DNA from 3 places in the Pseudomonas sp. HP_12 genome. Region 1 is predicted to be linked to each of the others. Evidence: predicted binding sites of a transcription regulator. Region 1 holds the regulator's gene; each other region holds the start of a gene.
What was found. The regulator sigma-54, encoded in region 1, starts transcription at its own class of promoters, with help from an activator protein. The targets are predictions, from matches to a motif close to ANTGGCATNNANNTTGCTNT.
Positions count from the first base shown of each region.

Region 1 (4,173 bases):
TTAGGTCGCGGTGGCGGACCTGAACATTCTTGAGCGATTGCTGCAGCACCTGACCCAGACGTTCGGTCAGGTAGACGGAGCGGTGGTGTCCGCCGGTGCAGCCAATGGCAATAGTAACGTAGGCGCGGTTGCTGGCGGCGAAGCGCGGCAACCACTTATTGAGGTACGAAAAGATGTCCTGGAACATTTCTTCGACGTCCGGTTGAGCCGCGAGGTAATCGGCAACCGGCTTGTCGAGGCCGGACTGCTCGCGCAGCTCGGGCTTCCAGTACGGATTCGGCAGGCAGCGCACGTCGAACACCAGGTCGGCGTCCACGGGCATGCCGCGCTTGAAGCCGAAGGATTCGATGAGGAAGGCAGTGCCCGGCTCGGGTTTGTTCAGCAGGCGCAGTTTGAGAATGTCGCGCAGCTGGTAGAGATTCAGGTGCGTGGTGTCGACCGTCAGATCAGCCAAGTCGATGATCGGACCGAGCAGGGTTTTTTCGTCACGAATCGCTTCGGCCAGCGAGCGGGTTGCCGTGCTCAGCGGGTGACGACGGCGGGTCTCTGAAAAGCGCTTTAGCAGGGTGGCTTCATCGGCGTCGAGAAACAGCACGTCGCACTGGATGTGCCGGGCCCGAACTTCGGCGAGCATGCGCGGGAATCGCGTCAGGTGACTGGGCAGATTGCGCGCGTCGATCGAGACCGCCAGCAGGGGCTCAGCCAGTTCGGTGTTGATCAGCGCGCGCTCCGCCAGCTCTGGAAGCAGGCCGGCGGGCAGATTGTCGACGCAGTAGAAACCGCTGTCTTCAAGGACATCGAGGGCCGTGCTCTTGCCGGAGCCGGAGCGGCCGCTGACGATGATCATCCGCATGATCAGTGACCGTTCTGGACGTCGAGCACGACGCTGTAGAGCTCTTCGTCGGTTTTGGCACCGCGCAGGCGCTTACGCACATCATCACGGTCGAGCATGCTGGCGATCTGGCGCAGCAATTCAAGGTGAGCATCGGTGGCCGCTTCCGGGACCAGCAGCACAAACAGCAGGTCAACCGGTGCGCCGTCGATGGCGTCGAAATCGATGGGTTTTTCCAGATGCAGTACGGCGCTGACAGGCGTTGAGCAGCCCTTCAGGCGGCAGTGAGGAATGGCGATGCCATTGCCGAATCCGGTGGAGCCGAGCTTTTCACGGGCAATCAGGCTCTCAAACACGACCTGCTCATCCAGATCGGGCACTTGCTTCCCGATCATGCTGGCGATGTATTGGAGTACGGCTTTTTTGCTGCCGCCTGGCACGTTCACGAGTGAACGGCCAGGGGTCAGGATATTTTCAAGTCGGATCATGGGTGGGGAGTGTCAGCGAGCAGTCGCGCCTTGCAGCAGACTTTGCTGTTTTTCCTTATGTTTTTTGAGTTGGCGGTCAAGCTTGTCGGCAAGCAGGTCAATGGCTGCGTACATGTCGTCGTGTTCGGCGTTGGCAACCACTTCAGCGCCAGGAACGTGCAAGGTGGCTTCGATTTTCTGCTTGAGCTTCTCGACCTCCATGGTGACCTGCACATTCGTGATCTTGTCAAAGTGGCGTTCCAATCGGGCGAGTTTCTCGCCGATGTAGGTACGCAGAGGTTCAGTCACTTCCAGCTGGTGTCCACTGATGTTGACTTGCATACAGCTTCTCCTTCGTTGCCAGTGCATTAAGAGGCAGGCGTAATGCCTGCCACTGGAACGCTTTGACGTGTGACCTTTACATCAGTCGCTTGCGTTCGCTGGACGGCGAGATCCCAAGGGATTCGCGGTACTTGGCGACTGTGCGACGGGCCACTTGAATGCCTTGTGCTTCCAGTAAACCAGCGATCTTGCTGTCACTCAACGGCTTTTTCTGATTTTCCGCAGCGACCAGTTTTTTGATGATCGCGCGAATCGCCGTGGACGAGCATTCGCCGCCTTCGGAGGTGCTGACGTGGCTGGAAAAGAAATATTTGAGTTCGTAGATCCCGCGCGGGGTGTGCATGAACTTCTGCGTGGTCACCCGGGAGATCGTCGATTCGTGCATGCCGACCGCTTCCGCGATGTCATGCAGAACGAGGGGCTTCATGGCCTCGTCACCGTACTCGAGGAAGCCTCGCTGGTGTTCGACGATTTGCGTGGCCACCTTCATCAGCGTCTCGTTGCGGCTCTGCAGGCTCTTGATGAACCAGCGAGCTTCCTGCAGCTGATTGCGCATGAACGTGTTGTCGGCACTGGTATCGGCGCGACGCACAAAACCGGCGTACTGCGGATTGACCCGCAGACGCGGCACGGATTCCTGGTTCAGCTCCACCAGCCAGCGCTCGTTGTCCTTGCGCACGATGACGTCAGGCACGACGTATTCGGCTTCGCTGGACTCGATCTGCGAGCCGGGGCGCGGATTGAGGCTCTGGACCAGTTCGATGACCTGACGCAGGTCGTCTTCCTTGAGCTTCATGCGGCGCATCAGTTGCGCGTAGTCGCGGCTGCCGAGCAGATCGATGTAGTCACTGACCAGCTTCTGCGCTTCCGCCAGCCACTTGGTTTTGGCGGGCAGCTGGCGAAGCTGCAGCAGCAGGCATTCACTCAGGTTGCGAGCGCCGATGCCGGCAGGCTCGAACTGCTGAATGCGGTGCAGAACGGCTTCGATTTCGTCCAGCTCGATATCGAGCTCAGGGTCGAAGGCGTCGAGCATTTCTTCGAGTGTTTCGTCGAGGTAGCCCTGATTGTTGATGCAGTCGATCAGCGTCACGGCGATCAGGCGATCGGTGTCCGACATTGGCGCCAGGTTGAGTTGCCACAGCAGGTGGCTTTGCAGGCTCTCGCCAACGGAGGTGCGGGTGGTGAAATCCCACTCGTCATCGTCGTTGCTGGGCAGGCTGCTGGCACTGGTCTGATAGACGTCTTCCCACGCGGTGTCGACGGGCAGCTCGTTGGGAATGCGCTCGTTCCAGTCGCCGTCCTCCAGATTGTCGACGGTAGGCGCCGATTCCTGGTAGGTGGGTTCCTGAACATCAGCGTTGGGCTTTTGCTCTACGTTATCCGCCAAGGGGTCGGCGTTGTCGAAATCGTCGCCTTCCTCCTGCCGTTCCAGCATCGGGTTCGACTCCAGCGCTTCCTGAATCTCCTGTTGGAGATCCAGCGTCGACAACTGAAGCAATCGGATTGCCTGTTGCAGCTGAGGTGTCATCGTCAGCTGCTGGCCCATTCTCAAGACTAGCGAAGGTTTCATGGCAGGGCTTAACACCTTATTCGCCGGCGCACTGCGCGCCATTTACTAGCAGGGCGCCGAGGGCGCCAACTTAAGCAAATTATATGCCTGAAGCTGGAGGGTTTGCCTAGAGTGTGATGACAATTAAAAAACGAGGTTGGCGATGGCGCACATTGCGGGAGCCGCACAACCTCATGTCATCACTGCGGTTACAGGCGGAACTCGTGACCCAGATACACTTCCTTGACCAACTGGTTGGCCAGGATGGATTCGGCGTCGCCTTCGGCAATCAGCTGTCCATCGTTGACGATGTAAGCGGTTTCGCAGATATCCAGCGTCTCACGCACATTGTGGTCGGTGATCAGCACGCCGATCCCTTTGGCCTTGAGGTGGTGAATGATCTGCTTGATGTCGCCTACGGAAATAGGGTCAACACCGGCGAAGGGTTCGTCGAGGAGAATGAATTTCGGCGAAGTGGCGAGGGCGCGTGCGATTTCCACACGGCGACGTTCACCGCCCGACAGGCTCATGCCCAGATTGTCGCGAATGTGGGTGATGTGAAATTCCTGCAGCAGGCTTTCCAGCTCCTTGCGGCGGGCAGCGCGATCGAGCTCCTTGCGGGTCTCCAGGATCGCCATGATGTTGTCCGAGACGGAGAGCTTGCGGAAGATCGACGCTTCCTGTGGCAGGTAGCCAATACCGGCGCGTGCACGGCCGTGCATCGGCTGATGGCTGACGTCCTGGTCGTCGATCAGGACGCGACCCTGATCCGCTTGAACCAGGCCGACGATCATGTAGAAACAGGTGGTCTTGCCGGCGCCGTTGGGGCCAAGCAGGCCGACGATCTGGCCACTCTCGATGGACAGGCTGACGTCACGTACGACCTGGCGGCTTTTATAGGCCTTGGCCAGGTGCTGGGCTTTCAGCGTCGCCATTACTGGGCCTTCTGCTGGTCGGTTTTCTTTTTCGGCTGGATGACCATG
Region 1 is NZ_JBTOQG010000023.1:204,039-208,211, forward strand. Features, by position in the region: gene rapZ (RNase adapter RapZ) at 1-853, opposite strand, end outside; gene ptsN (PTS IIA-like nitrogen regulatory protein PtsN) at 856-1,320, opposite strand; gene hpf (ribosome hibernation-promoting factor, HPF/YfiA family) at 1,333-1,641, opposite strand; gene ACYASU_RS16230 (RNA polymerase factor sigma-54) at 1,718-3,211, opposite strand; gene lptB (LPS export ABC transporter ATP-binding protein) at 3,400-4,125, opposite strand; gene lptA (lipopolysaccharide transport periplasmic protein LptA) at 4,125-4,173, opposite strand, start outside.

Region 2 (4,173 bases), on a different contig from region 1:
CTTCAAGGGACTCGCGCCAGACCGAGGTCCGCTGCAACTTGTCAGCGGTGCGGATGTAAAACATCAGCACGCGGTCGATGTAACGAATCAGTGTCTCGTCGTCCAGATCGGTGGCGAACAGCTCGGCGTGGCGCGGGCGCATGCCGCCATTGCCGCACACGTACAGATTCCAGCCGTTCTCCGTGGCAATCACGCCAATGTCCTTGCTCTGGGCTTCAGCGCATTCACGGGTGCAGCCGGACACCGCGAACTTCAGCTTGTGCGGCGAGCGCAGGCCTTTGTAGCGGTCCTCGATATTCAGCGCCATTTGCACGCTGTCCTGAACGCCGTAACGGCACCAGGTGCTGCCGACGCAGGACTTCACCGTTCGCGTCGATTTGCCGTAGGCATGACCGGTCTCGAAGCCGGCGGCGATAAGCTCGGCCCAGATGTCCGGCAGCTCGTGCAACTGCGCGCCGAACAGGTCGATGCGCTGGCCGCCGGTGATCTTGGTGTACAGGTCATATTTCTTCGCGACCGCGCCGATGGCGATCAGGCCGTCCGCAGTGATCTCGCCCGCCGGGATGCGCGGCACCACCGAATACGTGCCGTTCTTCTGCATGTTGGCCATGAAGGTGTCGTTGGTGTCCTGCAGCGGCACCAGCGACGGGTCCATGATCGGCCGGTTCCAGCACGAGGCGAGAATCGAGCCGACGGTAGGCTTGCAAATGTCGCAACCCAGATGACCTTTGCCGTGGCGGGCAAGCATCTCGTCGAAGCTTTCGATGTTTTCCACGCGGGCGAAGGCGTACAGCTCCTGCCGCGTAAAGGCGAAGTGCTCGCACAGACTTTTATCGACGGCCACGCCCCGGGCAATGAGTTCGTGCTCGAACACGCTTTTCAGCAGCGCTGTACAGCCGCCGCATCCGGTGGCTGCTTTGGTGCAGGCCTTGAGCCCGGCAAGATCGGTGCAGCCGCCATCGATGGCCGAGCAGATCGAGGCTTTGCTGACGTTGTGGCACGAACAAATAGTCGCCGTGGCGGGCAGGGCATCGGCACCCAACGTCGGCGCGCCGTCGCTGTGGGGCAGGATCAGGCTCGATGGATCGGCGGGCAGCTTGATGCCGTTCTGGGCGTATTGCAGCAGGGTGTCGTAATAGCTGTTGTCACCCACCAGCACCGCGCCGAGCACTTTTTTGCCATCGGCCGACACCACCAGGCGGCGATAACTGCCGCTGGCCTCGTCGATAAACCGGTAACTGCGCGCACCCGCCAACGCACCATGGGCATCGCCGATGGAGCCGACATCGACGCCCAGCAGTTTGAGTTTGGTCGACATATCCGCGCCGAAGAACGGCTCGGCGTCCAGGTTGCACAGCTGCGCCGCGACATTGCGCGCCATCTGATAACCCGGGGCGACGAGGCCGAAGACGCTGCCGTTCCAGGCGGCGCACTCGCCGATGGCAAAAATGTCGGCGTCGCTGGTGCGGCAATGTTCGTCGATGGCGATGCCGCCGCGCGGGCCCAGTTCCAGCTCACATTGGCGGGCGAGGGCGTCCTGGGGGCGTATGCCGGCGGAGAAGACGATCAGGTCGGTTTCGAGGAATTCATCGCCGGCGAAATTCATCCGGTAGCGGTATTCCTCACCCGCGCTGATGGATTGCGTCGCGCGAGACAGATGCACGCCCACGCCCAGTGCTTCGATGCGCGCCTTCAGCGCTGCGCCGCCGTGGTCATCCAGCTGCACCGGCATCAAGCGCGGCGCGAATTCCACCACGTGGGCTTCCAGGCCAAGGGACTTCAGCGCGTTGGCCGCTTCCAGTCCCAGCAGCCCGCCGCCGACCACCACGCCGCGTTTCGCCTGGCGGGCGGCGGCGCGGATGGTGTCGAGGTCGTCCAGGGTGCGGTAGACCAGCCGCGAATGGCCTTCGGCGCCTTCGATGGGCGGCACGAAAGGGTAGGAACCCGTCGCCAGCACCAGCTTGTCGTAACCGAAGCGGCCCTTGGCGGTGATCACTTCGCGCCGCGCCCGGTCGATTTCCAGCACCGGCACACCGAGGTGCAGCGCAAGCCCGGTCTGCTCATATAAAGAAGCAGCGCTCATCGCCAGTGACTCGGCGTCGCGACCGCCAAAGTATTCGGACAGGTGCACGCGGTCGTAGGCGCGCTGGCCTTCTTCACCGAATACATGAATGCAATAGCGATCGAGGGCGCCGGCGGCGATGAGCTGCTCGACACAGTGGTGACCCACCATGCCATTGCCGATAACGATCAGGGTTTTGACGTCGTTGAGTGGGGCGACTGTGGTGGTCATATCGAGTCCCGGCCAAGGCCAATCAGGTTTTTCGAAAGCAAAAAAAAGGCGCCCGGAACCTCTCGGTTCCAGGCGCCTTTGCCTGTTCTTTATGGGTTGCCGCGCGACCACAGTGTCGACGTCAACCTGGTGAGCCCGATGCCGTGGACGGCTGGCGGTCCGCGTTGACCGGCCAGGGCTGCCAACCGCGTGTTCAGGCTGGACTTGATAAGGGATGTAGCAATGGCTGTGCCAGTGGAGAATGTCCACGGGTCGGATACGTTTCGTTCCGGCCAGACGCGTACGTTTGACGGGCAGAAGCGTGATCGCAAGCCGATCTCATCACCCTCGAGAGCAGACGGTTCCGGCTCGAAAAGGGTGCGATTTACCCTGGTGCGCCCCACGGTGAAGCTCAGCGTCCATTCATCACATCAGCAAAATCCACTGAAAACCTCCGCTGCACGTCCCTCGGCCACGCTGGCCTGCCGTTTGCAACACCGTGCCCACAGGCAATCAACGCCGATTGCCATATTCACGACAAAGGCGCCGTGTGCTCTCCGTTTTTCAACGGCTGAGAACAGGGCGTCTTTTTTTTGCTTTCAGGAAACGGAATATGGCGAGCAACAGCGTAAAGAGCGTGTGTCCTTATTGCGGCGTTGGCTGCGGCATCGTCATGCAGGTCGAGGACAACCGGGTCATCAAGGTGGTTGGCGACAAGACCCACCCGAGCAATTTCGGCCGCCTGTGCACCAAAGGCACCACCTGTGGCCAGGCGATTGCCGAGTCGGGGCGGATGGAGTCGGCGTACATCCGCCATCAGCGCAGCCACGAGCCGGTGCGCGCTGACATGGACGCCGCTATCAGCGAAACCGCCCGGCGCTTGCGTGGAATTCTGGACCGCGACGGCCCCGGCGCACTCGCGTTTTACGTCTCAGGCCAGATGTCCCTGGAGGCGCAATACCTGGCCAACAAACTCGCCAAGGGCTTCGTGGGCACGGCCAATATCGAGTCCAACTCGCGGCTGTGCATGGCCAGCGCGGGCAGTGGCTACAAGCTTTCATTGGGCGCGGACGGGCCGCCGGGCTCTTACGATGACTTTGACAAAGCCGACCTGTTTTTCGTGATTGGCGCCAACATGGCTGACTGTCACCCGATCCTGTTCCTGCGCATGATGGACCGGGTCAAGGCCGGGGCGAAGCTGATCGTTGTCGATCCCCGGCGCAGCGCCACCGCCGACAAGGCCGGGCTGTTCCTGCAAATCAGGCCGGGCACCGACCTCGCGCTGCTCAATGGCCTGTTGCACTTGCTGGTGGAGAACGGCGACATCGACGCCGATTTCATCGCCTCGTTCACCCAGGGCTGGGACGTCATGCCCGAGTTCCTCGCCGAGTACACGCCGGCTTATGTCGCGCAGGTCACCGGCCTGGCCGAAGCCGACATCCGTCAGGCGGCGCGGATGATCGGCGCGGCGCCCGAGTGGATGAGCTGCTGGACCATGGGCCTGAATCAGAGCACCCACGGCACCTGGAACACCAATGCGCTGTGCAACCTGCATCTGGCGACCGGGGCAATTTGTCGGCCCGGTAGTGGTCCGTTTTCCCTGACCGGCCAGCCGAATGCCATGGGCGGAAGGGAAATGGGCTACATGGGCCCCGGACTTCCCGGACAGCGCTCGGTGTTGGTGGACGCCGACCGCCGCTTCATCGAAGACCTCTGGAACATCCCGCACGACAGCATCCCGCATCAGCCCGGCGGCGGCACCATCGACCTGTTCGAGCAGATGCGCGACGGCGTGATCAAGGCCTGCTGGATCATCTGCACCAACCCGGTGGCCAGTGTGGCCAACCGCACTTCGGTCATCGACGCCCTGAAGACTGCCGAACTGGTTATCACCCAGGACG
Region 2 is NZ_JBTOQG010000037.1:5,665-9,837, reverse strand. Features, by position in the region: gene nirB (nitrite reductase large subunit NirB) at 1-2,293, opposite strand, end outside; gene ACYASU_RS20295 (molybdopterin-dependent oxidoreductase) at 2,886-4,173, shown strand, end outside.
Region 2: nirB (nitrite reductase large subunit NirB) is a predicted target of sigma-54. The motif match lies at 2,510-2,529, and genes of this name have one in related genera.

Region 3 (4,173 bases), on a different contig from region 1:
GTAGTGATAGGTGGTCTCGTGGCTAATTGAGAGTCTCATGCAGCCTCCAGGTAAGAAGTGTGAATGACGCTACCCAGTTGGGCCAGAAGTGGAATGAATTCGTTCAACCACTCATGCAGGCCTTCATCGAGGATCTCGTCGATGCCGGTGTAGCGCAGGCGAGCGTCCAGCTCGGCGGCCAGACGCTGGGCGGGACGGCCATTGGCCCCGGGCAGACTGGCGAGAATGATGTCCAGCTCCTCCAGACACGCACGCAATGAGCGCGGAATGTCCGCACGCAACAGCAGCAATTCGGCGACCTGACGGGCACCCGGTGCATCGCGATAAACCTCCGTGTACGCCTCGAATGACGACAACGCGCGCAACAGCGCACTCCATTGATAGTAGCCAGCGGCGGAACTGTCTGCCGCCGCGTTGGCGGACGGGCCGCGCAGTTCGAGCATTTCATAACGCGCATCGAGCATGCGCAGGGTGTTGTCGGCGCGCTCGATGAACGTCCCCAGACGAATAAAACGGAACGCGTCGTTGCGCATGATGGTGCCGTAAGTCGCGCCGCGGAACAGGTGCGAACGCTCCTTGACCCACTCACAGAAACGGCTCATGCCGTAGCGGCTCAAACCCTGCTCGGCGATGCCGCGAATTTCCAGGTACGTGGCGTTGATGTTTTCCCACATGTCCGCAGTAATGCGCCCACGCACCGCATGGGCACTGGCCCGCGCCGCACCCAGGCAACTGAAAATGCTTGCCGGGTTTTCGGCGTCCAGCGCGAAAAAGTGCAGCAAGCGCTCGGCGTGCAGGTCGCCGTGGCGCTCCAGGTAATCGTCCAGGGTTCCGGTGATCAGCAGGGGCATGGCGATTTCATTCAGGCCATCCCCGCGTCCGTCCTGGGGCATAAGCGACAGCGAATAACTGACGTCGAGCATCCGCGCGAGGTTCTCGGCGCGCTCCAGGTACCGCGACATCCAATATAAATCCGAGGCAGTTCTACTTAGCATTGGCAGGCATCCTTAATCCTCGACCACCCAGGTGTCCTTGGTTCCGCCACCCTGCGACGAGTTCACCACCAGCGAGCCTTCGCGCAAGGCAACACGCGTGAGACCACCGGGCACTACACGGGTTTCGCGGCCAGCCAAGACGAACGGGCGAAGGTCGATGTGGCGCGGGGCGATGCCGTTCTCGACGAAGGTCGGACAGGTCGACAGGCACAAGGTCGGTTGCGCGATATACGCGTGGGGCTTGGCTTTGAGCCGCGCCCGGAACGACTCGATTTCGGCAGCGGTGGCAGCGGGGCCCACGAGCATGCCGTAACCGCCGGAGCCCTGGGTTTCCTTGACCACCAGATCGCCCAGATTGGCGAGCACGTGGGACAGCTCTTCGGGCTTGCGGCACTGCCAGGTCGGCACGTTCTTGAGGATCGGTTCTTCGTCGAGGTAGAAACGGATCATGTCGGTGACGAAGGGGTAGACCGACTTGTCGTCAGCCACGCCGGTGCCGATGGCATTGGCCAGCACCACATTGCCCGACCGGTACGCCGCCAGCAGGCCCGGCACGCCGAGCATCGAATCCGGATTGAACGCCAGCGGATCGAGAAACGCGTCGTCGAGCCGGCGGTAAATCACGTCGACCGCTTTCGGGCCGTCGGTGGTGCGCATGAACACGCGGTCATCGCGCACGAACAGGTCAGCGCCTTCTACCAGTTCGACGCCCATTTCCCGGGCCAGAAACGCGTGCTCGAAAAACGCGCTGTTGAAGCGCCCGGGGGTCAGCACGACGACGCTGGGGTTATCCAGCGGGCTCGAGCTTTTCAGGGTGTCCAGCAACAGGTTCGGGTAGTGATCGATCGGCGCGATGCGTTGCGCGGCAAACAGTTCGGGGAACAGCCGCATCATCATCTTGCGGTCTTCGAGCATATAGCTCACGCCGCTTGGCGTGCGCAGGTTGTCTTCGAGCACGTAATACGTGCCGTCGCCGTCACGCACCAGATCGACGCCGGAGATGTGCGAATACAGGTCGCGATGCAGATTCAGGCCCTGCATCGCCAACTGGTATTGCTCGTTGGCAAGGACCTGTTCGGCAGGAATGATCCCGGCCTTGATGATGCGCTGATCGTGATAGAGGTCAGCGAGAAACATGTTCAGCGCCTTGACGCGCTGAATGCAGCCGCGCTCCACCACCCGCCATTCGCTGGCCGGAATGCTCCGCGGAATGGTGTCGAAGGGGATCAGCCGCTCGGTGCCCTGCTCGTCGCCGTACAGCGTGAATGTGATCCCGGCGCGATGAAACAATAAATCGGCCTCACGCCGACGCTGAGCGAGCAACTCAGGCGGCGCTTCCCCCAACCAGCGGGCGAATTCCCGATAATGCGGACGAACTATGCCGCCCGCATCGTACATCTCGTCATAAAAGGTGCGGATCATGCCGTACTCCTTGTCACCATGGACACCAGAGCCTTCGCAAGGCCCGTGCCATCGGCATAAACGCTTTAATATCAATGGGTTGAATTAAACAGCCGGAGCGTCCGCACCATTCCTGTGCACGATGCGCCCTAACCCGTTCCCCGACGCTTCATGGCGAAGCGTCGTTCACTTTGAAAATCTATCGCTGGCATAGCGACAGTTCATTTCCGTCCGGTTCAGGGGCTGAGCATAATCGCCCCATACCGCAGACCAACCCGCCAGGTCACACAAGGCGATTGGCTCGAAACCTTATTGGCAACGCCACCCGATATTCCCTTTCCGCCGCTCCCAAGAGAGCGGCTTTTTTTTGCCTGTGATTCAGCTCGGTGCATCTCCCGCTCCACACTTGGTCATGGAGGCGGGAGACAATTTCCAACGATCGGCGCCTCGCTTCGGCGCATGACGGTTGATCAGCTCAATGAAGGCGCTTGAGCTCCTGTTTGACGCCCCAGCCTTCAACCTCCCCGTCCAGACCGAAAATTGCCGTCTGGAAATCCTGCTCGAAGTCGCCTATCCCGTCGTACGTTGCGTACATCAACTTGCTCAGTTCCAGGTGCCAGGCACCGTCTTCCAGTGCATTGAGCTGGACATTCACTGACTCGCCACGAAATTTTTCCGCAGCCTGACGCGCCCGGTCCTCATCCGGAAAGGTGGCATAGAACTCGATGGGGTGAATGCGTGCGAAGTCGAAACCGCCTTCTTTCATGCAGCGCAGAACATGGCTGCTGATGTCTTCTTGATAGGCTGTGCTCATGAAACGTCCTCCTATGCAACGATAGATAGAGTTTCAACTATCCCGAAACACCCCTCGATGGCGAGGCGTGTAACGGCAGGTCATCTGCCGCCCGGGACTCAAGCATGTCGCTGACAAGGCCGGTGCGTTTTACAAAACGGGCATACGTACGCGAGCGGACTCGGGTAGATGCATCACCGACCTCGATCGCAGAGTACGCCCATTGCCAGTGCGTTGCCAATTGGCAGGATGGCGGGCAATGCAGGCTTCTTACGAAGCCTCGATGATGGAGATGATCTGTACCGCGTTCTGCTCTTTGAGTGTCTTCACGGTGGGCTCCGCAGTGCGACCGTCGAGGTCGTTCAGATCAAGATCACTGGCGACCGGAAACAGGATCGGGCGGAGTTGCTGCGCAGCCTCTTCTTCACTGGGACGGTGATCGGATTCAAGATCGAGGGTTTGCTGCACACCGTCTTTGTCCAGAAACGAAATAGTCCACACTTTCATCAATGTCTCCTCAGTAAAGGCCTGACAACGGCCTGATGATCTTGACCCTTGCAGCGCAACGACGTTCAACCCGAATCGTCAGCGCACAGCTGACGTTGGCAGCCTGAAGCCGAGGATTCGCAGGCAAAAAAAACGCCCCGGTCTCGGGGCGTTTTCATCAGGCTGCGGTCATTGTGGCTTGGCGTCTTTGACCCCTGCCGTGTTGTCCAGCAGGCTCTTGGTCGCGGTCTGCAGGAAGCTGTCGAGCTTCTTGCGCAACTCAGCGACGTCCGGCGCATTCGGCATCAGCTCGGCATGGGGCTTGGTGCCCAACTCGTAGCTGTAGACCTTCGGCTCCATTTCCTTGGGTTCGATCAGGATCCGGTTGCCGGTGACCAGCGCCACGGTCTGCTCGCTGCCCGATGGCTTGATTACGCCAAAGCCCTCGTCTCCCGCCGGCAGATTGAGCAGATCGCGGCCCCAGCACTGGTGCACGGT
Region 3 is NZ_JBTOQG010000021.1:24,082-28,254, reverse strand. Features, by position in the region: gene ACYASU_RS14855 (transglutaminase family protein) at 1-39, opposite strand, end outside; gene ACYASU_RS14850 (alpha-E domain-containing protein) at 36-995, opposite strand; gene ACYASU_RS14845 (circularly permuted type 2 ATP-grasp protein) at 1,008-2,417, opposite strand; gene ACYASU_RS14840 (ribonuclease E inhibitor RraB) at 2,872-3,210, opposite strand; gene ACYASU_RS14835 (hypothetical protein) at 3,460-3,696, opposite strand; gene ACYASU_RS14830 (LTA synthase family protein) at 3,865-4,173, opposite strand, start outside.
Region 3: ACYASU_RS14845 (circularly permuted type 2 ATP-grasp protein) is a predicted target of sigma-54. The motif match lies at 2,451-2,470, and genes of this name have one in related genera.